2 regions of the Shewanella algidipiscicola genome follow, and region 1 is predicted to be linked to the other one. Evidence: riboswitches for the same ligand, from Rfam matches in the RefSeq annotation. Region 1 holds a riboswitch; the other holds the start of a gene.
What was found. A riboswitch is a leader RNA that binds a small molecule or an ion and turns the genes downstream of it on or off. The one in region 1 is predicted to bind thiamine pyrophosphate.
Positions count from the first base shown of each region.

Region 2: it holds a riboswitch for thiamine pyrophosphate, as region 1 does, so the genes downstream of both, thiC (phosphomethylpyrimidine synthase ThiC) here and DN599_RS13535 (TonB-dependent receptor) in region 1, are expected to answer to the same signal.

Region 1 is NZ_OXJV01000017.1:295,890-306,932, forward strand. It holds gene DN599_RS13510 (NAD(P)H nitroreductase) at 1-523, opposite strand, end outside; gene DN599_RS13515 (HvfX family Cu-binding RiPP maturation protein) at 624-1,217, opposite strand; gene DN599_RS13520 (phosphotransferase) at 1,332-2,360, opposite strand; gene pnuC (nicotinamide riboside transporter PnuC) at 2,370-3,029, opposite strand; gene DN599_RS13530 (hypothetical protein) at 3,078-3,338, opposite strand; gene DN599_RS13535 (TonB-dependent receptor) at 3,462-5,603, opposite strand; TPP riboswitch at 5,693-5,829, opposite strand; gene DN599_RS13540 (YcfL family putative periplasmic lipoprotein) at 6,000-6,386, opposite strand; gene DN599_RS13545 (PaaI family thioesterase) at 6,447-6,908, opposite strand; gene DN599_RS13550 (PaaI family thioesterase) at 6,905-7,402, opposite strand; gene hinT (purine nucleoside phosphoramidase) at 7,421-7,780, opposite strand; gene DN599_RS13560 (LuxR C-terminal-related transcriptional regulator) at 8,064-8,690, opposite strand; gene cctA (tetraheme c-type cytochrome CctA) at 9,231-9,581, opposite strand; gene htpX (protease HtpX) at 9,977-10,840, opposite strand.
Region 2 is NZ_OXJV01000021.1:136,838-147,880, forward strand. It holds gene fadE (acyl-CoA dehydrogenase FadE) at 1-101, opposite strand, end outside; gene DN599_RS17875 (class II glutamine amidotransferase) at 344-1,135, shown strand; gene DN599_RS17880 (DUF3108 domain-containing protein) at 1,264-2,004, opposite strand; gene DN599_RS17885 (MGMT family protein) at 2,040-2,366, opposite strand; gene def (peptide deformylase) at 2,643-3,134, shown strand; gene DN599_RS17895 (tRNA-uridine aminocarboxypropyltransferase) at 3,281-3,808, shown strand; gene trhA (PAQR family membrane homeostasis protein TrhA) at 3,811-4,485, opposite strand; TPP riboswitch at 4,904-5,002, shown strand; gene thiC (phosphomethylpyrimidine synthase ThiC) at 5,256-7,232, shown strand; gene thiE (thiamine phosphate synthase) at 7,229-8,848, shown strand; gene DN599_RS17915 (HesA/MoeB/ThiF family protein) at 8,838-9,623, shown strand; gene thiS (sulfur carrier protein ThiS) at 9,616-9,825, shown strand; gene DN599_RS17925 (thiazole synthase) at 9,827-10,597, shown strand; gene thiH (2-iminoacetate synthase ThiH) at 10,604-11,043, shown strand, end outside.

The DNA.
Region 1 (11,043 bases):
CCGATTTAGCCGGTTTTATTGGGGCCTTTACCGCTGGGGTGCCCAGGTACAAGAAACCGATAATTTGTGCCTCATCATCCAGTGCTAACGCTTGATGTAAATGACGATTAAATGCCAATCCACCAGTACGCCAAATACCGCCTAAGCCTAAGGCAAATGCCGCTTGCTGCATCGCCATACAAGCGCAGCCCACCGCAAGGTGCTGCTCTAAAGCGGGCACTTTGGCATGCTCGACCACTTTAGCGACCACAGTTATCACCATTGGCGCACGTTGTGGCATATTGCGCACTTTATCCATTGTGGTTGCGTCGCCGCCATCGGCTTCGGTTGCATCAACAAACAGCGCACCTAACCGATCGAGCCCCTCACCACTGGCAATGATGAACTCCCAAGGAGTTAATCCCGCATGATCTGGGGCGCGCACTGCGGCACTTAAAATGGTGTTTAGTTGAGATTCGTCAGGAGCCGGAGCCACTAACCGAGGTGAAGATTGACGTGTTAATAACAGTTCGAGAGCGTCCACAAAATAATCCTGTAATAGAGCAAATCAACGAGCAGAGGGTAGCAAATTTGCACTAAAAATCCTACCAAAACAGTAGGACTTATCTCTTGCCCTGCGACAATTAAATTCGTTGGTACCGTTTGGCTATCAGGTGGTCGAGACTCGTATAACGTCCGCCCCCTATCACCATTAACGCCAACAACATTAATAAATAGGTGATGGCAAATTCAATTCCATTATTGAGCACCACCAATTTACCTGATGATATTAACCATTCATAATGACCATATTGTTGCAGTAACGCTTGAGCTGCTTGTAACTTCTCGCCAGAGGCGATCACCTGCTCATTGGCTAACCAAGAGTTGGGATCGGCTATCGCCAACCAACCGTTTTGCCAATGCACACTCAATGCAGCCACTAGCATGGTAATACTCAGTGGAATGGTCACCAGACGGGTAGCCAATCCAAAGAGTAACAAGATGGCGCCAAAAAACTCGGTTCCCGCCGCAAGCGCCACCATCAGCTCGGGCATAGGCAAGCCTAAGCCCCAGTTAGGGTCGCCAAACCAAGCCGCGGTATCGCTAAAGTGAGTTAACTTATTGTACCCAGCCTGCATCAATACCGGGGTCAAATAGAGACGAAGCCCTAACGCTACTAGTCCATCGAGCTGCTGTATGCCTTTGAGCCCTTGTTGGTATAATCGAATAACCTGCATAACCCCCCCCCTTTATCATCATTGATAAAAGAGACCCTTAGCCAGCTGATTATCTTTCGCCGTCCGATAAAATAGAGCCAACCGTCTGCAGCTGATTAAAACTGAGCACCCACCCTAACAGCCTTTAGCCGCGATGCACTGCAGGAATTGGTCAAAATATTCAAGGTAGTCGGCGGTTAGGTTAGGCACCTTAACATCTGCAGTGAAAGCGACTTTCACCTCATTCACTAGGCTCTCACCCTGCATTAATAGCGCCCAACAAAGCGCAAAATACCAGTAGAGCTCAATCGCAGCAGGCACAGCATTAAACGCTGCGCCATTGAGTTTGCTATGGTCTTGCAAATAATGAGCTATTAACCATTGACGCTGCCAGCCGGACAACTTATGGGTCGCCAATACGCTGGCCAAATCAACCAAGGGGTGTGAGCTGCAGGCATATTCATAATCAATACACCAAAGTCTGTCGCCGCTAAGCAGCAAATTATATGGATTGAGATCACGATGACTAAATTGCGGCGCTACCATGCAACCTGCCAGGGTATCGAGTAACTGCTGCACTCGTGGCTCATGACGCTTTAGCAGCTCAAAGCGAGTCAGCCAAGCTGGGCGCTGGCCAAGTGAGCCCTCAACCTGCCCACTGAGCAAGCTTAGCTTGTCGAAATACTCATGCCATTGCTGGGCGACCGAGATAGCATTATCGGGCACGGGCAATGCCTTTAACCCCTGCAGTAAGGACAATAAGCTTTGATGGGCCGTCTGACACACTGGGTTAACAGGCTGTGGCTCGCAATGATTGATGCTCATTAACTGGCCCCAATCTACAGTGTTTAAAATAAATTCACTGAGATAATATCGATAATCATCAGAGACATAATATAATTGTGGTGCAATCGATGCTTGGGCTGCGCTGCGCCAAAGTTGCACTTCACTGTGACGGCTGCAAAGTGTATTACTGGCATCGCTATTGATGCGCAGTGCAAATTCACGCTCCCTTGTGGCAATACGGTAATTTTGATTGCTTAGTCCGTGAGACAAGCGCTCAATATGCACAGCCTGAGCAAGGTTACAGCCTTTGGCGACCAGTGCAGCATGGAGCTCAGCAGGCAATTGTTGCAACAAAGGATGCACTAAGCGCGATGCCATGGTCACAAGTTAAGACTCATACGCATAATGGTTTGCCTGATCTTCCGATTGCTCGCGCATGCTAGCTCGCCAAATAAAATAACCGCCGATCGCCATGCCAACATACAAGATAAATAAGATGCTGGTCAGTAGCAGTCCCTTGTTGAGGTATAGATAAATGGATACCAGATCAATAACCACCCAGTAGAGCCAATTTTCCAGCACTTTTTTAGCCACTAAATAGGCGGTCATCACAGCAAAACAGGTGGTCGCGGCATCAAGATAAGGATAAGACGCCTGAGTCTGTGTCGCCATAAAGTGGCCTACCAGTAAGGAAGTGGTACCGGTTAGGCCAATCAAGAGTAAATGACGAGACACGGACCAACTGACAATATCGACCCCTTTATCGCCACCGCGTCCTCTTGTCCACAACCAATAGCCATAACCCGCCATCGCCATATAGTAGATATTGAGCAGTGACTCCATCAGCAAAGAGACTTCCCAAAACAGTACAGTGTAAATAGCGGTACTGACAAAGGCCGCCGCCCAGCACCAAATATTGCCACGCATCGCCAGCATCAAATACACCATGGCTAGCACGACAGCAACACCCTCCCACCCTGTCAGTTGATGGGCTTGCGCCAGTGCGTCAGTAACGGTCGACAGCAAGTCGTTCCAAAGCTCAATCATTGTAATATCATACTCTTATCGTGAACTGATACCGATCCTTAAGCAAGATCATTGGGTGTGAGACAAGTCCAGTTCACCACCAATAAATTTCACCACAAAAACCGCCTTGCCCCATTTTTCATGGGCCGCTTGCATCTCAATCGCCAACATATTCATCACGACGGTATAATCGCCACAAATTTGCGTTGCCATGGCATTGGTCTTACGCTCAATATGCTCATAGCTGTCGAGACGATCGATAAACCACTGTATAGGTTCGATATAATTTTCTTTGAACGGATACATGCTGATTTCAGCGGTTAATTTCATCGTGGTTGATTGCATTTTACTTCATCCTCATTGAGCAGGCTTAGTTAAAAACTGTAGCCTATTGATAAATTTGAGTTTGAGGCCACCGAATCGCCAGCAGCCTCCCCCTTGATGCGATGGGCATTACATCAATTTGACCTTAAGGGTTAAGCCTAGCTGACGTGGATCGCCATAGCGAATGTACTGCTTGTCGGCCCAGCCTAAATCGGGTTCATTACCAAAATAGAAACCGCGTACACCATACTGCTCATCAAACAGATTACGACCCCATAAATAGGCGGACCATACCTCGGTTTCATAACCGATACGCGCGTTAAAAATGGTATAAGGCTCAGATTTAGATTCATTACTGTCCGAGTAATAAAACTCGCTCTTACCGCTGCTCGTCAGGTTGGCAAACCAACCATTATCGCTACGATACGTGGCACCTAAGCTGTGGGTGAAGTTTGGCGAGTGGGCTAATTCACGATCGCTTAAGTCCACAAGTTCACCATACTTATTTTGATATTGGTAATCGCCATAAGCCGTCTCTAGCCAACCTAAGGTGGCGTAGAGCGTTAAGTTATCGCTGGTGTACCAACGTCCCTCAAACTCCGCACCATAGTTATAGGAGTTGCTGGCATTTTCGGTATACAGAATAAATTTTTGCGGTTCTGCAGGATTTTGTTGCGATGCTGCAACCTGTTGATCCCTGCGATCCATATAAAACACGCTGACATTGGTACTGACATCCCCCTCAAGCCAGGTCGATTTTAATCCAAGCTCATAGTTGTACAGGGTTTCGGCCTGATACTCTTTTTTATCACTGAGCTCTGCAGGCAAAGACATATTAAAGCCACCGGCTTTATAGCCTCGAGCGATACGGATATAAGTTTGATGATCATCACTCAGCGCCTTACTCAAGGCAAGATGCCCGCCCCACATGGTCTCAGAAGGATCAAAACCATCCCCTGCACTGTCTTGATAATCGCTTTCTCTGCGCTCGACTCGTAACCCTACTGAGAGGGCATAATCATCACCCAAATCACTATCAAGCTGACCAAATAATGCCATATTAGTGGCGTTATAATCGGCAACCAGTGCTTCTGGCCAGCCGTTGTACACTTCTGTGGTGTGATTATCTTCATCGAGTTTCATACCATACACGCCCAATAACCAATCAGTGCTGCCATTAAACAGCTTTCCCGCATCGGTCGAACTGAGACGAAACTCTTGTGACACCGTTTGACGATCGCCCACTTTATCCCAAGTATAATCATACTCACACGGGGCCGCGTCACACACTCTTGCGTGCCAATAATCGGGATTGCCCCAATCGCCATCGTACCCATGATGAGTATCGGTCTGCGCCATTGATGTTAACGACACCAATTCAAACGTGTCATAACCCGAATAGGTGATTTTAAGTGAGCTGCCCGTGGTGCGCTGTTTATCGACACCGGGAGCATCGGTCAATGTATCGAAACCGTTGTTGTCTAACGTCCAAGCATCGTAGCCGTTATCAAAATTGGCGTGCATCAGGTTAAAATCAACCGTGAGAGAGTCACTGGCGTACCAGCGCAGCTTAAGGCGGGTGTTTAGCTCATCACGGCTGTTGCTGTCATCATGACCCGTGTAAAGATTATCGCGATAACCGTTTTGCTGATGTTGCTGCACCGAGACCCGATACAACAAGGTGCCAGAATCGGTCAAAGGCCCCGAGCTAAAGCCACTAAAAGTACGCAGCTGATCGTCACCTAAGGATACTTCGGCGCCATGTTCAAACATCGCCGTGGGATCGTTGCTTTTAAGGTAGATTAAGCCCGCTAAGGCATTGGCGCCATAGCGTGTGCCCTGTGGGCCGCGGAGCACTTCTACCTGCTGCAGATCATACATGCTGGCGACCATGCCTAAGCCCGACATATCGATATCATCGATGATATAACCGACTGATGAATTGGGCGCGCCTTGATACTCTTCTTGCTCACCCACGCCGCGGATCTGAAAATATTTTGCCCGTGAGCTACCACCAGACCAATTAAAGTTGGCAATAGAGTTGAGCAGATCTTCAAAATGCTGCGCGCCTTCATCTTCGATCTGTTGCTGATCGATGACGCTGATGCTAGACGGCATTTTATCTAGGGCTGATTGACGAAAATCGGATGTGACGACAATGACTTCCATCTCATCGGTTTCAATTGGAGTCGTGTTTGCCGCAAGGCTTGAATGAGTTAACGCCGCAGTGATCGCTAACGCTATTGGAGATAAAGATTTAATTGTAAACATAGGACCTCAAATAAACTTTTGAGATCCGGCAGTTAAATAAGCGAGAAAGAAAGCACAGTGAGATTATAAAATCAGATGGATCATATAATACAGTTAGTGTGGCCCATTCCTACGCCGGTATTAGCCGGATCAGGTTCTAAGGGTTTGTCGATAGACATCTCAGTGAGTCAACTATGGGATCTATATCAAAACCGATCGTAAGTTGCTAACACCCCTTGGCGCCGAACATTATACATCAACAATACAAGTCTTTGACATCTCTAACGTTAATTTAGGCCATTTTTAATGATAATGACGTGTCATCAGACCTGTGAGCCATAACGCTTATCGCATCCATGCCTCAAGCGACAACGATGCTCAAACTTAACCTTAGATGAGCAGCGTCGTACGCACATCTTAGTTAGAAAAAGCCTCACGCACATACAACTGGCAGCGCACTGCCATATTATTGGGTGCGACCGCACGAACCTGTAACTGCTGCTTGCCATGCAATTTGACTGGCTTCCAACTACTGCCTTCATCTTCAATAGCAAAGCCATTAATATCAAACCAAGTGAATTTATATTGTACTCGAACATCGGTCGCCACTTGGCTTGTAAGGGTGCCTGAAGCCGTCAGTTGCGCCCCTTCATAACGCGTCTGCACATTATCGACAGTCACTTGACGATGAAAGGCGTTGTTGTCGACCCTCACCTCGCCGGTTGAGCTGGCCATCACCCCTGCGGTATGGTTTGCGCAAGCCGTTAACATCAATAACGCGGTAAATAGTATTCGTTTTTTCATACTCGCCTCGCTTAATTTAGGATCTATTGACCTCGGCGTATGCTTAACTCAGCCTAATGATTACTCAATCAGAAAATGCGCCCTTGCCGTGGCAATAAGGGCTTTTCGATTGGTTTGCCAACAGTTAATACTCACATTGGCAACCCGTCTGCCTTGACGGGTTATTTTACATTCGGCAAAACTGTCTTTGTGATGACCCGCTCTTAGGTAATCAATTGAAAAATCAACTACCTTTGGCACCTTGGTCGCCTGCATAAATACCATTAATTGCAAAATTGCCGACATTTCCATAAACCCAGCTATCACACCACCATGCAATGCAGGCAAGGTCGGATTACCGATATTGTCATCTTTAGCGGGCAGTTGAAATACTAACTCATCGCCAAAGCGCGACACCTGCATGCCGATAAACTGAGCATAAGGCACATGTTCGAGTAAGTGACTAAAGTCATTTAGCTCGGTAGCCTTTTTGACAAGATCTTTAACATTTAATTGGCCGCTTGGGATCCCTGTTTCGCTCATGATTCCTCTCCCATTAGCGCCCGTCTAAAGGGTTCGCCAACCATATCGGGACTAATCCGCATGAATGATCCCACCGCATGGGCAATCGGATCATCAATGGAGTCTTGATAAGCTATTGCACGAGTAAACGCCACACTAGACGAGAGTTTATAGCATTCAGCAAAACCATATACACTCTTATTGGGCTCGGCGGGTTTCATATAATCCACCCGCAAGTCTAAGGTTGGCGACAGCTCTAATGATTTGTATTTATCGAAAATACTGCACACCACAGCGGTGCCACTGGCGGTATCCATGAGTGTGGTGATCACCCCACCATGAATGACGCCCGTTTCGGGATAACCGATTAACGCTTTGTTATAAGGCAACTCAATTAGCACATGATGTTCGCTGGCCTCTAACACACCTAATTTTAGCCGACGACATTGTACTAATTGATCCACAAAGCGGCTGGCTAAATCCGTTAAGGGAAAAAACTCTGGATTCGTTTTCATGAGATGCTCAATCAGGCATTAGCTTAGCGGTTGCGTGACTAATGGCCCTAAATATTGGCCACCTAGCAGGTGCATATGAATATGGAAAACCTCTTGGCCACCATGCTTATTACAATTGATCACTAATCGATAGCCATCTTCGGCAATACCCGCTTCTGTGGCGAGTTTGGCGGCGACGGTTATCATCCGACCTAGGGCTTTCTCATCGGAAGATTTTACATCGTTAATCGTCGGAATCAGGTGATTAGGGATGATTAAAATATGCGTTGGGGCTTTAGGTTGAATATCACGAAATGCTGTGACTAGTTCATCTTGATATAAAATGTCTGCAGCAATTTCTCGTCGAATGATTTTACTAAAAATTGTTTCTTCGGCCATCTTCGCGTCCTCTCTCTATTAGGGTCTGTCAGTATACCCACAAATCAGTGATTTGCGATCGGCATCTATAACAACCACTTATTATTTATGCGACTGATTATAGCTAACTCTAACGCTAAAATCCTAACAAGTAAGATGGTACAAATCGAGTAAGCAGCGCAGACAGAGAGATTAGTCGCTATCGCCACAGAAAATGGTAATTACACTTAGGTAAAAAGAAATGGGGAATGGCAAAAAACGCTCTGGCCGCTCAGCAATGATGGCCAGAGAAGTATCTGTTATATTATTGCTGCACTTCGTGCAAGTGAGTCTGGGCCCACGCGATAGCCTGCCCCCGACTCGATACGCCTATTTTACGAAACACCCGATAAAGATGGGTTTTAATAGTACTTTCACTGACAAAAAGCTGATTGGCAATATCGATATTGGTGCTACCGCTTAACAATGCTTGCAGCACTTCTCGCTCGCGTATGGTTAAATTATCGCTCCCATCATCGAACGCGGCATCATTCTCAGCCAAGAGTAATTGTGCAGGGATAATCCGCTGCCCCCTCAATACATCGATTAAGGATTGGCCGACCTGTTCAAGACTCGCATGACGAAAGAATACCGCCGCCGTGATGGGAGAGATCAAAAAACGCGCATCAATCTGCTCAGGATAATGCAAAAAAACAACTCGTGCCGAATGACGCTTTTTTATCTGTTTCTGTAGTTGGTAGGCTCGCTGAACATCCACAGTGGCTAAATCAATCACCACCAGTGAATAACTACTTTCATTCATGGTCGCCTCTAGACTTTCTGGCGCCACTTTAGCGAGTTTGACTAAAAATTGTTGTGGCCAACGCGTTTCAAGTAAATCATTCAACAATTGCGAACGTGAAACCACTACCCACTTGATTACTTTGAACATCCTGTACACTCCATGTCGCCAACCAATGGCGTATTCCATTCAACCAATATTTATGATAACAACTTTAACGCAAAATAATAACTTCCTAATTGTTCCGACCTGCTCTTATTACACATTAAAGCCTGTAAATAGTAAGGGTAATAATAGAACATCTGCAAGATTAGACCAGCTTTTACGCATAAAGTGAAATCAGTTGCATTGGATTAGTTGATTATTGGGTTAAAAAACTCATTGTGACCACATAGGAATGGACTTGAGACTTTAATTGCGTTTATTTTACCCAATCTAACTAATAACTCAACAATGCTGAACAATTATTCCAATTAATAAAGGCCCATGTCATCGTCTGTTTTAGGCTAACGCGGCCTCATTATGCAAACCTCTGGGTGAACTATCATCTCGTCACGACTTCTTCCTTGACTAACTGTGCCCTCCTCTTAATTAATGCACTCGGCAACACCAATTTTCTAGGTTAAAAATAGATAAAAAAAACACCAGCTATATTGCTGGTGTTTTTAACGAAACTGAGGCGTTATGACATTACTGTTTCAACGCTGATTCTGCGGTGCGACCATCATCGTGGCAGCTATCACAACCTGGCTTGTCACCCACATTCGATGAATGAGGCGCGTGACAGTCAGCGCACACCAGATTACCATCATGTGGCTTATGCACAGCGTCCATTTCGGCTAAAGTGCCATGGCAGCTTTGGCATTGCTCAAACTCATATGCACCATCAGCAGATGGCTCGCCGTCTGCATGGCATGCTTCACAGCCATCCATTTCAGCATGCATTTCTGCTAATTCTTGTGGTTCAGCCATTGCCGCTGGCGATAATGCCAATGCCGCTAAGCCTGCACCAAATAATGCGCTTAATATTTTATTGCTCACAATCATATCCTCTTTATGGTTGGCATAGTGGGTATTTGTTATTAATCACGGCCCATCTTGCCTGTGTCCTAAATTTGTCTGTACTTGACAAAGCCTAAGCTAGCCGAGACTTTACAAATTAGCAACGCTTTATGTGGCGGCGATAGTAACAACAGCTTATGACTAAAAATGTGCACTCAATCAAATATCTATAGCCCAAACACCCTACGAGCTGACAAAAGTGACACTTGTCACACCCAGCCTATGCAAAATGGAATCGACTTGGCATCAACAAGCGAACAATCCTTAACCAGTATAGTGGTATTCGCCAATTTACAACATTAGCCCATAAAAAACGGGAGCCTTAGGCTCCCGTTATATCTACGCAGTGTTATTGCATGCTATGACGTAAGTCATTATTTCGCTTGTAAAGCAGCGATACGTTTTTCAAGCGGTGGATGGCTCATAAGTAATTCAGCCATCGATTTTTTACCATTGATACCAAATGCGGCCATTTGCGCAGGCATCGCACCGGTTTCTGGTCCACGACGTAATCTATCTAACGCCGCGATCATCTTATGCTTACCGGCTAAGCGTGCGCCGCCTTCATCGGCTTTAAATTCACGTACACGAGAGAAGTACGCCACAATGATCGACGCTAAAATACCAAATAGCATATCGAGTACAAACACTACCGCCATATAGGCGAACATACCTAGGCCTTCACCCTCTTCATCGTTGCTCGACACAAAAGTGTTGATAATGCCAGCTACAACACGGGCAGCAAAAATAACGAAGGTATTCACCACACCTTGGATTAAAGTCAGTGTCACCATATCGCCGTTAGCCACATGGCTCACTTCGTGGGCTAACACCCCCTCAATTTCATCTTGTGTCATGCCGTAAAGCAAGCCACTACTGACCGCAACCAGCGCGTTATCTTTGCTCGGACCTGTCGCAAACGCATTGAGCTCTGGAGATTGATAAATCGCCACTTCAGGCATCTTAATACCCGCTTGCTTTGCTTGGCGCGCGACGGTTTCGAGCAACCAACGTTCGGTATGCTCTCTTGGGGTGGTGATCACTTCACAGCCCATGGTTTTCTTCGCCATCCATTTTGAGATAGCTAGGCTGATAAACGCACCACCAAAACCAAATATCGCGGCAAAGACCAACAAACCGCCCATGGTTGAGGTATTCACCCCTAAAAGGGACATAACAATTGATGCAACCAGCAATATTGCCATGTTTGTTGCAATCAATAGGAAAATACGCTTCATTTTAATCTCCTGCTCCGGTAAGACACCCTTGGTGCCATCTTTAATTCTCTTGTTGACATAATATGTCCGAAAGAGCAGATATCAAGGGGTAAACGTAAAAAAAATAATTTCCGGCGTGTTATCGAGCATCAATCACTCGCAACTGCCGTCGCCGCAGTCTAGGGTGAGAGTATTAAGCCAAAATTAATATTACCCCACTTTAT
Region 2 (11,043 bases), on a different contig from region 1:
ACAATGGCGGCAATGATGCTTGAGGTGAGCAGAGAAACTCTTAGGTAGGCTAATGCGCCTAACGTAAAGAGCATCACTAAAATCCAAAGTAAGGTTGTCACTGTTATTCTCCTTCAATTGCGACTGTTAACTGCACTAATGTCAGCTCTTTTTATATGACGGTTATCACAATTATAGATTGTGGTCAGACCTGTGTCGCATAAAATCTAACCCTCTCGTGACATTTATACAAGCAATTTTCAAACAATTGTTTAAATTTTTTTATTGACACTAGGATTCCACAAACTGGGTCAACTAGTTAGAATGATTTTAATGACCGATTTGAGAGTGAAGGTGCTTTTTTATGTGTGAGCTACTGGCCATGAGTGCTAACGTGCCAACCGATATTGTTTTTAGTTTTACTGGCTTAGCCGAACGTGGTGGGGTAACCGGCCCGCATGTTGATGGTTGGGGAATAACCTTTTATGAGGGCAAAGGCAGTCGCACTTTTAAAGATGCTCAACCTAGCAGCCAGTCTCTCGTGGCTAAATTAATCAAGTCTTACCCGATTAAGAGTGAAGTGGTAATAAGCCATATAAGACAAGCCAATCGTGGTTGTGTAGCGTTAGAAAATACTCATCCATTTACGCGTGAGCTTTGGGGACGATACTGGACATATGCCCATAACGGTCAGTTAAGTGATTATCACGCTAAGTTCAACGTAGCCCGGCATCAGCCGGTGGGAGACACCGACAGTGAGTTGGCTTTTTGCTGGATCTTAGAAAAAATCGTCGAACGTTTTGGTGATACACCACCAAAGAATCGACTCGATGTATATCGTTATGTCGCGACGTTAGCCGATGAAATTCGCCAGCTTGGGGTGTTTAATATGCTCCTTAGTGATGGTGAATACTTGATGATTTATTGTACCAATAACTTATGTCATATCACCCGCCGTGCACCATTTGGCAAGGCTAAGTTAATTGATACCGATGTGGTAATTGATTTCAATCAGGAAACCACAGCCAATGATATCGTCACCGTGATAGCAACGCGGCCATTAACTGATAATGAACGTTGGCAGATTTTGCAACCGGGTGATTGGCAAGTATTTTGCCGTGGTGAAATCGTTCTTGGAAGTGATATTGATAACTAAGATTTAAACACTAAGATCGGAGCGGATCGGAGCGTCAAGATGTGAGCATTAAATTATCGCAAAGTCTAGGCCATTAAGACTCTGTTTAGTTTCAGCTGTTAAAGGTTTGCCATTAACAGCTGAACGGATCACGGATTAGCCGCCTGTTGATTGATCACCTCAGCAGGCTGGTGAGAAAATTGATAGCTGAGTAGTGTGATATCTAATTGCTTACTGCCTTTTTCAAAGTGGGTCAGTCGAACCGGTAAATAACCTAAGTCAGGTGCCATCCAAAAAAAGGTTTGGCGTTTACTATTGTCTCTCACCACTTCAATTTTTACCGTATCATACTGACCACTTTTGATGAGCATTCGCTCCTTGCCTATTACCTTAAAATCATATTCATCAATTTCACCGCTTTTGAGCATGGCGTAATGTAAATTGGTTAATCCCGCCATCATGTCGAGCCGAAATTGTAACTGCACCATGAGCGGGTCAAATAGATTGCCATTATAGGGAAATTTTGTGCGCTCCTCTTTGTAACGGCTATGAACGATGTTCTGATCGGTAGCATAAGCCGATTGCTCTTGATAATGCGGACCGGTGCCGCTGCGCTCATGGGTATAGCGCATGGGGACTAATCGTTCACCGTCTAAGGTAAAGGTACTTTGCACTACTCGTTTATCAGTCAACATGAGCAGACTGACATCACTGTCGAAACGGTATTGATATAGGTTATTGTGTGGCGGCGGCAGTTGGTAGCGGGCTTTCCCGAGCTCGATACTGCCATAATTAACCTGATACTCGGCACTGTGCGGAGTAAGCGGGTGTTGTGCCGCTGAAGCAATCATACTGAAGGCAAGCAAACTGAATATAATAATAGGCTTCATGATCAACAAGAGTCTCTCCGGGATAAAGGCGGCGATTAAAATGGTAATTCCAGCACTAATGTTGCAAGATCGGGCCGCCATTGATAATTTGACAATGCAACCTTGCCACGGTTCACTATCACCTGTTCACTTCTTAATCGTTGCATCTGCTCTATAAAAGCAGGCGTGTGCTCAGCAAACGCGATTTTTCCTTGGCTATTGATCACTCTATGCCAAGGCAGATTAAGCTCAGTAGGGGCTAATTTAAGTGCTTGAGAGACATACCGAGCTCTGCCAGGTAATCCGGCTAAGTCAGCCACTTTACCATATGAACTTACCTTACCTTCAGGAATTAAGCCGACAATATGCCAAATGCGCGCCATGGGTGACAAGGATGCACTGATCAAGTTGAGTTCCTATAAGCTGATTAATAGTTTGGAGCTCGATAATCCTCATTAAGGTGACACTATATCGTCAATGAGTTGATACCGTTTACAAGCTACGTATAGCCTAGTGTTTAGCACGTAATAATTCAATATCGACGCCATCGCGTTTTCGTTTAAGGCGCAAGCACATTAAGTAAATAAACGGCTACGAACGTTGCCTTTAGCGTCATTTAGGTCATAATGGCGCCAAATTTTCATGACTAAACTAACACTATGCCAGTATTGGATATCCTGACCATTCCTGATGAACGTTTAAAGCGTAAGGCGCAGCCCGTTGAAGATATCGCCGCGGTGCAATCTTTTATCGATGATCTCCTCGAGACTATGTATCACACCGACGACGGTATTGGCTTAGCAGCGACTCAAGTCGGTAGCTTACATGCCATCATTGTTATCGATTTGTCTGATAATAGAGATGAGCCATTAGTACTCATTAACCCTGAATTTATTGAGCGAGATGGTGAGTTTATCGGCGAAGAGGGTTGCTTATCGGTACCGGGTTACCGCGCTAAGGTCACCCGCTATGAAAAGGTCAAGGTCAAGGCGCTTGACCGTCAAGGCCAGCGCATTGAAATAGAAACCGATGACTTTCTGGCTATCGTATTACAGCATGAGATGGATCATCTCGACGGCAAAGTTTTCATTGAGCACCTATCAACACTCAAACAGAAAATCGCCTTAAAGAAAGCCAGTAAATATCGCTAATCGAGAGTCTTTCATGGTGTTTTTACTTGGGGTGATTCAAGTCGCCCCGATTAACCAGCGTCATCAAGTTGAGACGGCGCTCGCGAAACAGCGATGGCTAGATGCATATAGGCGATGTGCTATATCATTCGAGCGTAGATAAATAGATGAACATAGTGTTACTTACCCATGAGCGAGAGCTGACCCGCCCAACCAATACCGGTCAACTAGCATTAGCACATTTTCCCCAGTATTGTAAGCAGCTTGTTTGGTCTCGCATCAACCCTGATAAGGGGTTGCAACAAGCCTGTCAAACGGGCGAAGCCCTACTATTGTTTCCTGCTACCTCAAATGTTGACTCAGATCTTGCCTTGATTAGCGCCGATGACATCGCACAGGGTGACGCTAAAACAGGGACACAAAAGTCGATCATTATTTTGGATGCTACGTGGCAAGAAGCACGAAAAATGGTGCGTCAAAGCCCCTATTTACAACAGGCAAATAGACTGGAATTACAAGCGACACAAGATTCAACATATCAGTTACGACGTAACCAAGTTCAGGGTGGATTATGTACACTCGAATGTGTGCAACTGCTGTTTAGCCAAGCGGGTTTATTCGCTCAAGCAGCGCAGCTTGGCGACGCATTTGCTGAGTTTAATCGTCGCGGGCAATCAATTAACCCAATAGATTAACGTTAGATAACGGTGAGGTAGACACAGAGAAAATGACTGACCGCGCCAGCCAACACAAATAAATGCCAGATAGCATGGTTATAAGGAATGCGCTTAACGACGTAAAACACCACGCCACCACTGTAAAACAAGCCACCCGCGAGCAATAAGCTAAAGCCAAGCGGCGTCATGGCGGCAATCAGGTCGTCTAGCACCACCATACATAACCAGCCCATCGCTAAGTAAAGCAATACGCTGAACATTTTAAAACGATGAATGAAGATGGTTTTAAATAGCACTCCACCTAAGGCTATTCCCCAGATAGCAATGAGCATAAACAGCGCCTTGTCACCGCCCAGTTCAATAAGCAACAGCGGGGTATATGTTCCGGCAATCAGCAGGTAAATCGCGCAATGATCGGCAATTTTTAGTGTATGTTTAAGTTGAGGGTTCTTGACACTGTGATAGAGAGTCGAGCAGAGAAACAAAAGTATAATGCTCGCACAGTAGATGGTAACACCTGTAAGCTGTACTCCTGATAGGTGATCCCATCCCTTAATGAGCGACACCATTAATGCCACTATGCCAGCCACAATGCCTAGGCCGTGGCTAATGGCGTTTGCCAGTTCCTCTTTTGGTGAGTATGGCGCTTTAGGTAATGATTTATCAGTAGTTATAGATAATTCTTGGCTTGTCATGGGGTTTAGTGTCATCTGGTTAGACCTCGTCTAGCGCAGTCTAACAGTTCATATCAATAAACACCACATCCTGCTTACGCGTGTGCGCTAAGCTCACTCTGTGGCGGAGGTTGTTGCCAAGAATTACAGGGGGCGCACCAAATAGCCTGTCTGTTAACCTTTTATTGAGCGTCGCCCTTTTGTCAATGATAGCGATTATTATTTTTACCCCAGAGGTGGATGATTGTCAGTCAATCTAGCGCATTAAATAAAGCGTAAAGGTCACGCTCATAAAGGTGTAAGTGTTGATGTGGCTAGGTTAACTCGCGTTTTTTTACTTTATTTATATTGTCATTAAAATGGTAAATTGCTGAATTAATTAAATCTTGGACTATGGGATAGGGGCTTGTTTATTGATCTTGCTTGAGTCTATACTGACCGTCTCTTGTCGGAGTGCCATTAGGCTGAGACCGTTTATTCGGGATCCGTTGAACCTGATCAGGTTAGTCCCTGCGAAGGAAACAAGCATGATATTAACGCCGTGTGATGACAACAATATGAGTCGAATCTCAGCTAAACATCATTGAACGAGTGTACAACTGTGAGCTTAAACACTCGCTCAGTACGCCAGTTTAAGATTATTTTTCTGTTATTAATCAGTTGTACTTCATGGCAGCGTTATTATTTTGAGCGAGTTAATGACCACCAAGTGGTCGTGCACCTGCTTAATGCCATCAACTCTCATTTCTCCTGACAAGCAACTTCATATTCATTTAATAGTGAGATTGCTTATGTCAAATCGTCGTCAAAATCGAGAACAAGCTCAGGCTTTTATCGAGACTCTTAAACCGTTACAACATCCAAATTCAGAGAAAATTTATGTTACCGGGAGTCGCCAAGACATCCGTGTTGCGATGCGTCAAATTCGTCAAAGTGACACAGTGATCGCAGGCACTGAGCAGACGCCTATCGTGGAAACCAATTTACCGCTTAAGGTGTACGACAGTGCTGGACCCTATTCAGATCTCGCGACCGAAATTAATGTTCGCCTCGGCTTACCCAAATTACGTCAACATTGGATAAGCGAGCGCGCCGACAGTGAGCAACTTGAGCAGGTGAGCTCAGGTTTTACCCAGCAACGCCTTAAAGACGATGGCTTAGATCACCTGCGTTTCGACTCACTCTTGATTCCTCGAAAGGCCATTTCTGGCCGCAGTGTTACTCAATTACATTATGCTCGACAGGGCATTATTACCCCTGAAATGGAATATGTTGCCCTGCGCGAAAATATGGCGCGGAGCGAGATTGCAGATGATGTGCTGAATCGTAAAGCTAAGGGGGAAAGTTTTGGTGCGGCCATAGGTGAGCCCATCACCGCGGAATTTGTGCGCCAAGAAGTGGCTCGCGGTAGGGCGATTATTCCGCTGAACATTAACCACCCCGAAGCAGAGCCTATGATTATTGGGCGCAATTTTTTAGTCAAGGTGAATGCCAATATAGGTAATTCGGCGGTGACCTCATCGATTGAGGAGGAGGTGGAAAAATTGGTTTGGGCCACGAGATGGGGAGCCGATACCGTGATGGATCTCTCCACTGGACGCTATATTCATGAAACCCGCGAGTGGATCATTCGTAACTCACCAGTGCCTATTGGCACAGTGCCTATTTATCAGGCATTAGAGAAAGTCAATGGCATCGCAGAAGATCTCACTTGGGATGTATTTAGAGATACACTCATCGAACAGGCAGAGCAAGGGGTCGATTATTTTACTATCCATGCCGGAGTGTTATTGCGTTATATCCCCATGACGGCCAAGCGAGTCACTGGCATTGTTTCTCGCGGTGGGTCTATCATGGCCAAATGGTGCCTTTCTCATCATCAAGAAAACTTTCTTTATGAGCATTTTGAGGATATTTGCCAACTCTGTGCTGCCTATGATGTATCACTATCACTGGGTGATGGCATGCGACCTGGTGCCATCGTCGATGCGAACGATGAGGCGCAATTTGCTGAACTCGAGACCCTTGGCGAATTAGTTAAAGTGGCTTGGCGATACGATGTACAAACGATCATCGAAGGACCTGGGCACATCCCGATGAATTTGATCAAAGAGAATATGGACAAGCAATTAAGCTTGTGCGATGAGGCGCCTTTCTACACCTTGGGGCCACAAACGACTGATATTGCTCCGGGTTACGATCATTTTACCTCTGGCATAGGTGCGGCAATGATCGCTTGGTATGGTTGCGCCATGCTGTGTTATGTCACCCCCAAAGAGCACCTAGGTCTGCCCAACAAAGAAGATGTTAAACAAGGCTTGATTGCCTATAAAATCGCGGCACATGCAGCCGATGTGGCTAAGGGGCACCCAAGTGCGCAGATGCGTGACAACGCCCTATCTAAAGCTAGGTTTGAGTTTCGCTGGGAAGATCAATATAACCTCGGGCTGGATCCCGATACGGCACGCGCCTATCACGACGAATCGTTGCCGCAAGAGTCAGCCAAAGTGGCACACTTTTGCTCTATGTGTGGGCCAAAGTTTTGTTCGATGAAAATTACTCAGGAGGTCAGGCAATATGCGGCGGCGCAAGCCGTTAGCGTTCAAGATGCAGGTGCGTTTTCGCCATCGGAGGGAATGCGGCAGATGGCCGAACAATTTAAGCGTCAGGGCGCTGAGCTATATCACAGTGCAGATCTCTCAGTGTCAACGGCACTCAACGAGGTGTCGTTACGCGATGCTTCATTGGTTGACGAGGTCGTCAAATGACTCTCCGCTTAAATGTTCCCCCCAATGACTTAGATGAGTCGCTCCTTGCTGCCAGCTCGACTCCAGCCATAGTGTGGACGATTGCAGGCTCCGACAGTGGTGGCGGTGCGGGTATACAAGCTGACCTTGCCACGCTCCAAGACTTGCAGTGTCATGGCTGCACAGTTATCACCGCCATTACGGCGCAAAACTCCGTAGCAGTTGACAAGGTGACACCGGTCGATGAGAGCACATTGTTGGCTCAGCTTAATGCCCTGTTGAGTGACTTACCCCCAGATGCGATAAAAATGGGGATGGTGGCAAATCAAGCGCAGCTTATGATTATCGCCAAGTGGTTAACCACAGCGTTAAGCGAACTCGAGTTGCGCAAGGGAAAACCCATTCCTTTAATTGTCGATCCTGTGATGGTAGCAAGCTGCGGCGAGCCGTTAGCGTCGAATTTAGATTATTCGGTGCTCAGTGGATTAGTCACCTTGCTGACCCCCAATGCCGATGAGCTTGCCTTTATGAATAGTGACGCAGCACGCGATGGTGCCGGTATCGTCGCGGCCACAACGGATTTAGCCAAGCATTTAGATTGCAATGTGCTAGCTAAAGGCGGTGATAAAGGGCTGTTATGGCATCCTCATGTCGCCACAGACTTGTTCATTTGTCTTCAGGCTGCTGGGGTTTGTCCCCTGCATCAAGGCCAAGCATTTATGTTATCGAGTCGGCGTAGTACCAATCCCAACCATCATGGCAGTGGTTGCACGCTATCGACCGCAATTGCCGCCATGTTGGCGCAGGGATTTGTGATGCATGATGCGATTTTGCTAGCAAAAGCCTATGTGAGCCAAGGGATCGCACAGGCAGAGCAAATAGGTCAAGGGGCTGGGCCGTTGGCTCGAACAGGTTGGCCTAAGGATATGGCATATTTTGCCGAGATTAAACGCATCGAGTCTGATGATGACTTGTCAAAAGTTGAAGTGTCACCGTTCATCTTCCCCCGTTTACGCTTGCCGCTGGGGGTCTATCCTGTGGTCGATTGTCTTACGCAGCTAGCGCGTTTGCTTCATTGTGGTGCGACGACAGTGCAGCTGCGGCTAAAAGTAGAAAGTGGCATAGATGCACAACGACTTGAGACTGAGATCTGCGCTGCGATCGCCCTTGGTCGACGCTATCAAGCCCAAGTGTTTATTAACGATCACTGGCAACTCGCTCTCAAACATGGCGCCTATGGTGTGCATCTTGGCCAAGAAGATCTGCATGATGCTGACTTAGCGCTTATTGCCGCGCACGGCTTGGCGTTAGGAGTATCGAGTCATGGCTATTTTGAACTTAAGTTAGCCGCCCAGTTTAAGCCATCATATGTCGCCCTAGGGCATATCTTCGCAACGACGACAAAACAGATGCCGTCTTTGCCTCAAGGGCTGGTAAACCTGACGCGTTACGCTGCTCTATTAGCGGAAGATCTGCCTACGGTCGCCATCGGCGGTATCGATGCCACGCGACTTCAGTCAGTTAAAGTTACAGGGGTCGATGGTATTGCCGTAGTGCGGGCGCTAAAAGAGGGTCTCAGTGTCGAGTCGGCTTATCATGCCCTGCATGCCGCGTGGGAGGAAGGTTATGGCGCTTGATGATAAAGACTATGTTCGTTACTCGCGTCATATCATGCTGCCAGAGATGGGGGAGCAGGGACAGCAACGGCTCAGTTGTGCCAGTGCGGCCATTATTGGCTTAGGGGGGCTGGGAATGCTTTGCGCTCAGTACCTTGCCGGTGCTGGTATTGGCTCTTTGCTGCTCATCGATGGTGATAAGGTCGAAAGCAGTAATCTACCGCGTCAGCTGCTGTTTGATGATAAGGATATTGGTCACAATAAAGCCTTAGTGAGTCAACATAAACTGCAACATCGCAACCCTAGCTGTCAGGTGCGTAGTGATGACAACTATCTTGGTCACGACAATGCCGTCAACCATTTAAGTCAGGTCGATGTCGTAATCGATTGCAGCGATAATTTTATGACTCGCCAGTTAGTTAACGCAACCTGTGTGGCGTTAATGCGTCCTAATGTGGTGGCGTCGGTGGCGCATTTTAGTGGCCAGTTGTTGTGTATTGACCTGCAAAAGGCGCCACAAGCTGGCTGTTACCATTGCCTGTTTCCACAATCATTAAAGGTGAGCCAAGGCTGTGACACCCAAGGTGTTTTAGGTCCTATGGTGGGCGTGATGGCTTCGATGCAGACATTGCTGGCAATGCAGATCCTGCTGCAATTAGACGATGTGCAACAAAGGCGGTATGACACCTTATATCGTTTTAATGGCCTTGGCCTAAATCAACTCAGTTCGCGGCGTAAGCGCGACCCGCAATGCGCCGTGTGCGCCCCTTATGTTATGGAGAAGATACATGGATGAGATCAACCTGATGCTCAATGGTGAGCCAGTGACTGTCGCCAATAGAACCAATGTGCAGCAGCTCTTGCTTGCACAGAAGATACAGCTCGACAGGGTTGCCGTTGTTTGCGGTGGAGATGTTGTGCCTAAATCGATGTGGAGCAGCACCTTGTGTGAAGAGGGGAATGTGATTGAGATTTTTGGCGTAGTGGCAGGAGGATAATATGTTAACCATAGCCGATATACAGTTTGAATCTCGCCTATTTAGTGGAACGGGTAAGTTTTGTTCATCAAAAATTATGCTGGCCGCCATTGAGGCGGGTGGTTCGCAACTGGTCACCTTGGCGATGAAACGTTTGGATTTGACCGCAAAACGCGATGATATTTTGACTCCATTATTAGCGTCAGGGGTCAAACTATTACCTAACACCGCTGGGGCGAGAAATGCGCATGAGGCGGTCATGGTGGCGCAATTAGCCAGAGATGTGCTGGGCACCTCCTGGATTAAACTGGAGATCCACCCAGATCCTAAATATTTACTGCCCGATCCCATCGAAACTCTAAAGGCTGCTCAACAACTGTGTGATAAAGGCTTTGTGGTATTGCCATATGTACATGCCGATCCCGTATTGTGCCGTCGTTTAGAGGAGGTGGGTTGTGCGGCGGTGATGCCACTGGGTAGCCCTATCGGTTCTAATCAAGGCTTGGCTACCCAAACATTTTTAAAGATCATTATTGAGCAGGCTAAGGTACCTGTAATTATCGATGCTGGGATCGGCGCGCCGTCTCAGGCGATGCAGGCGATGGAGATGGGGGCCGACGCCGTATTGGTTAACACTGCAATAGCCAGTAGCCGCGATCCGGTAATGATGGCGCGCAGTTTCGCCATTGCCGTTAAGGCTGGGCGTGACGCCTACCAAGCCGGATTAGGGGGTGTGTCGGAGCATGCAAGCCATACCAGTCCACAAACGCCGTTGACGGCATTCTTGGAGTAATTGCCGATGAGTTTTGTCGATTATTTACAGGCCCTACCCACAGAACGGTTAAAGTTGGCGCAATATTCTGCCAGATCAGCAGATGTGGAACGGGCCTTATTGAGCTGCGAAGGCTCTTTGTCTGGCTTGATGGCGTTATTATCTCCCGCCGCCGAACCTTATTTAGAGTCGATGGCGCAGCGTGCAGCGCAGTTAACCCGGCAGCGGTTTGGCGCAACTATCGGTATGTATTTACCCTTATACCTGTCTAATTTGTGTGCCAATGAGTGTGATTATTGTGGTTTTAGCATGGGTAATAAGCTTAAACGTAAACGGTTAAACCATGAAGAACTGCGCCAAGAGATAGCCATCATAAAACGCCGAGGTTTCGATTCGCTGCTACTGGTATCGGGTGAGCATGAAACTAAAGTGGGCATCGATTATTTTGTTTCCATGTTGCCAGAGGT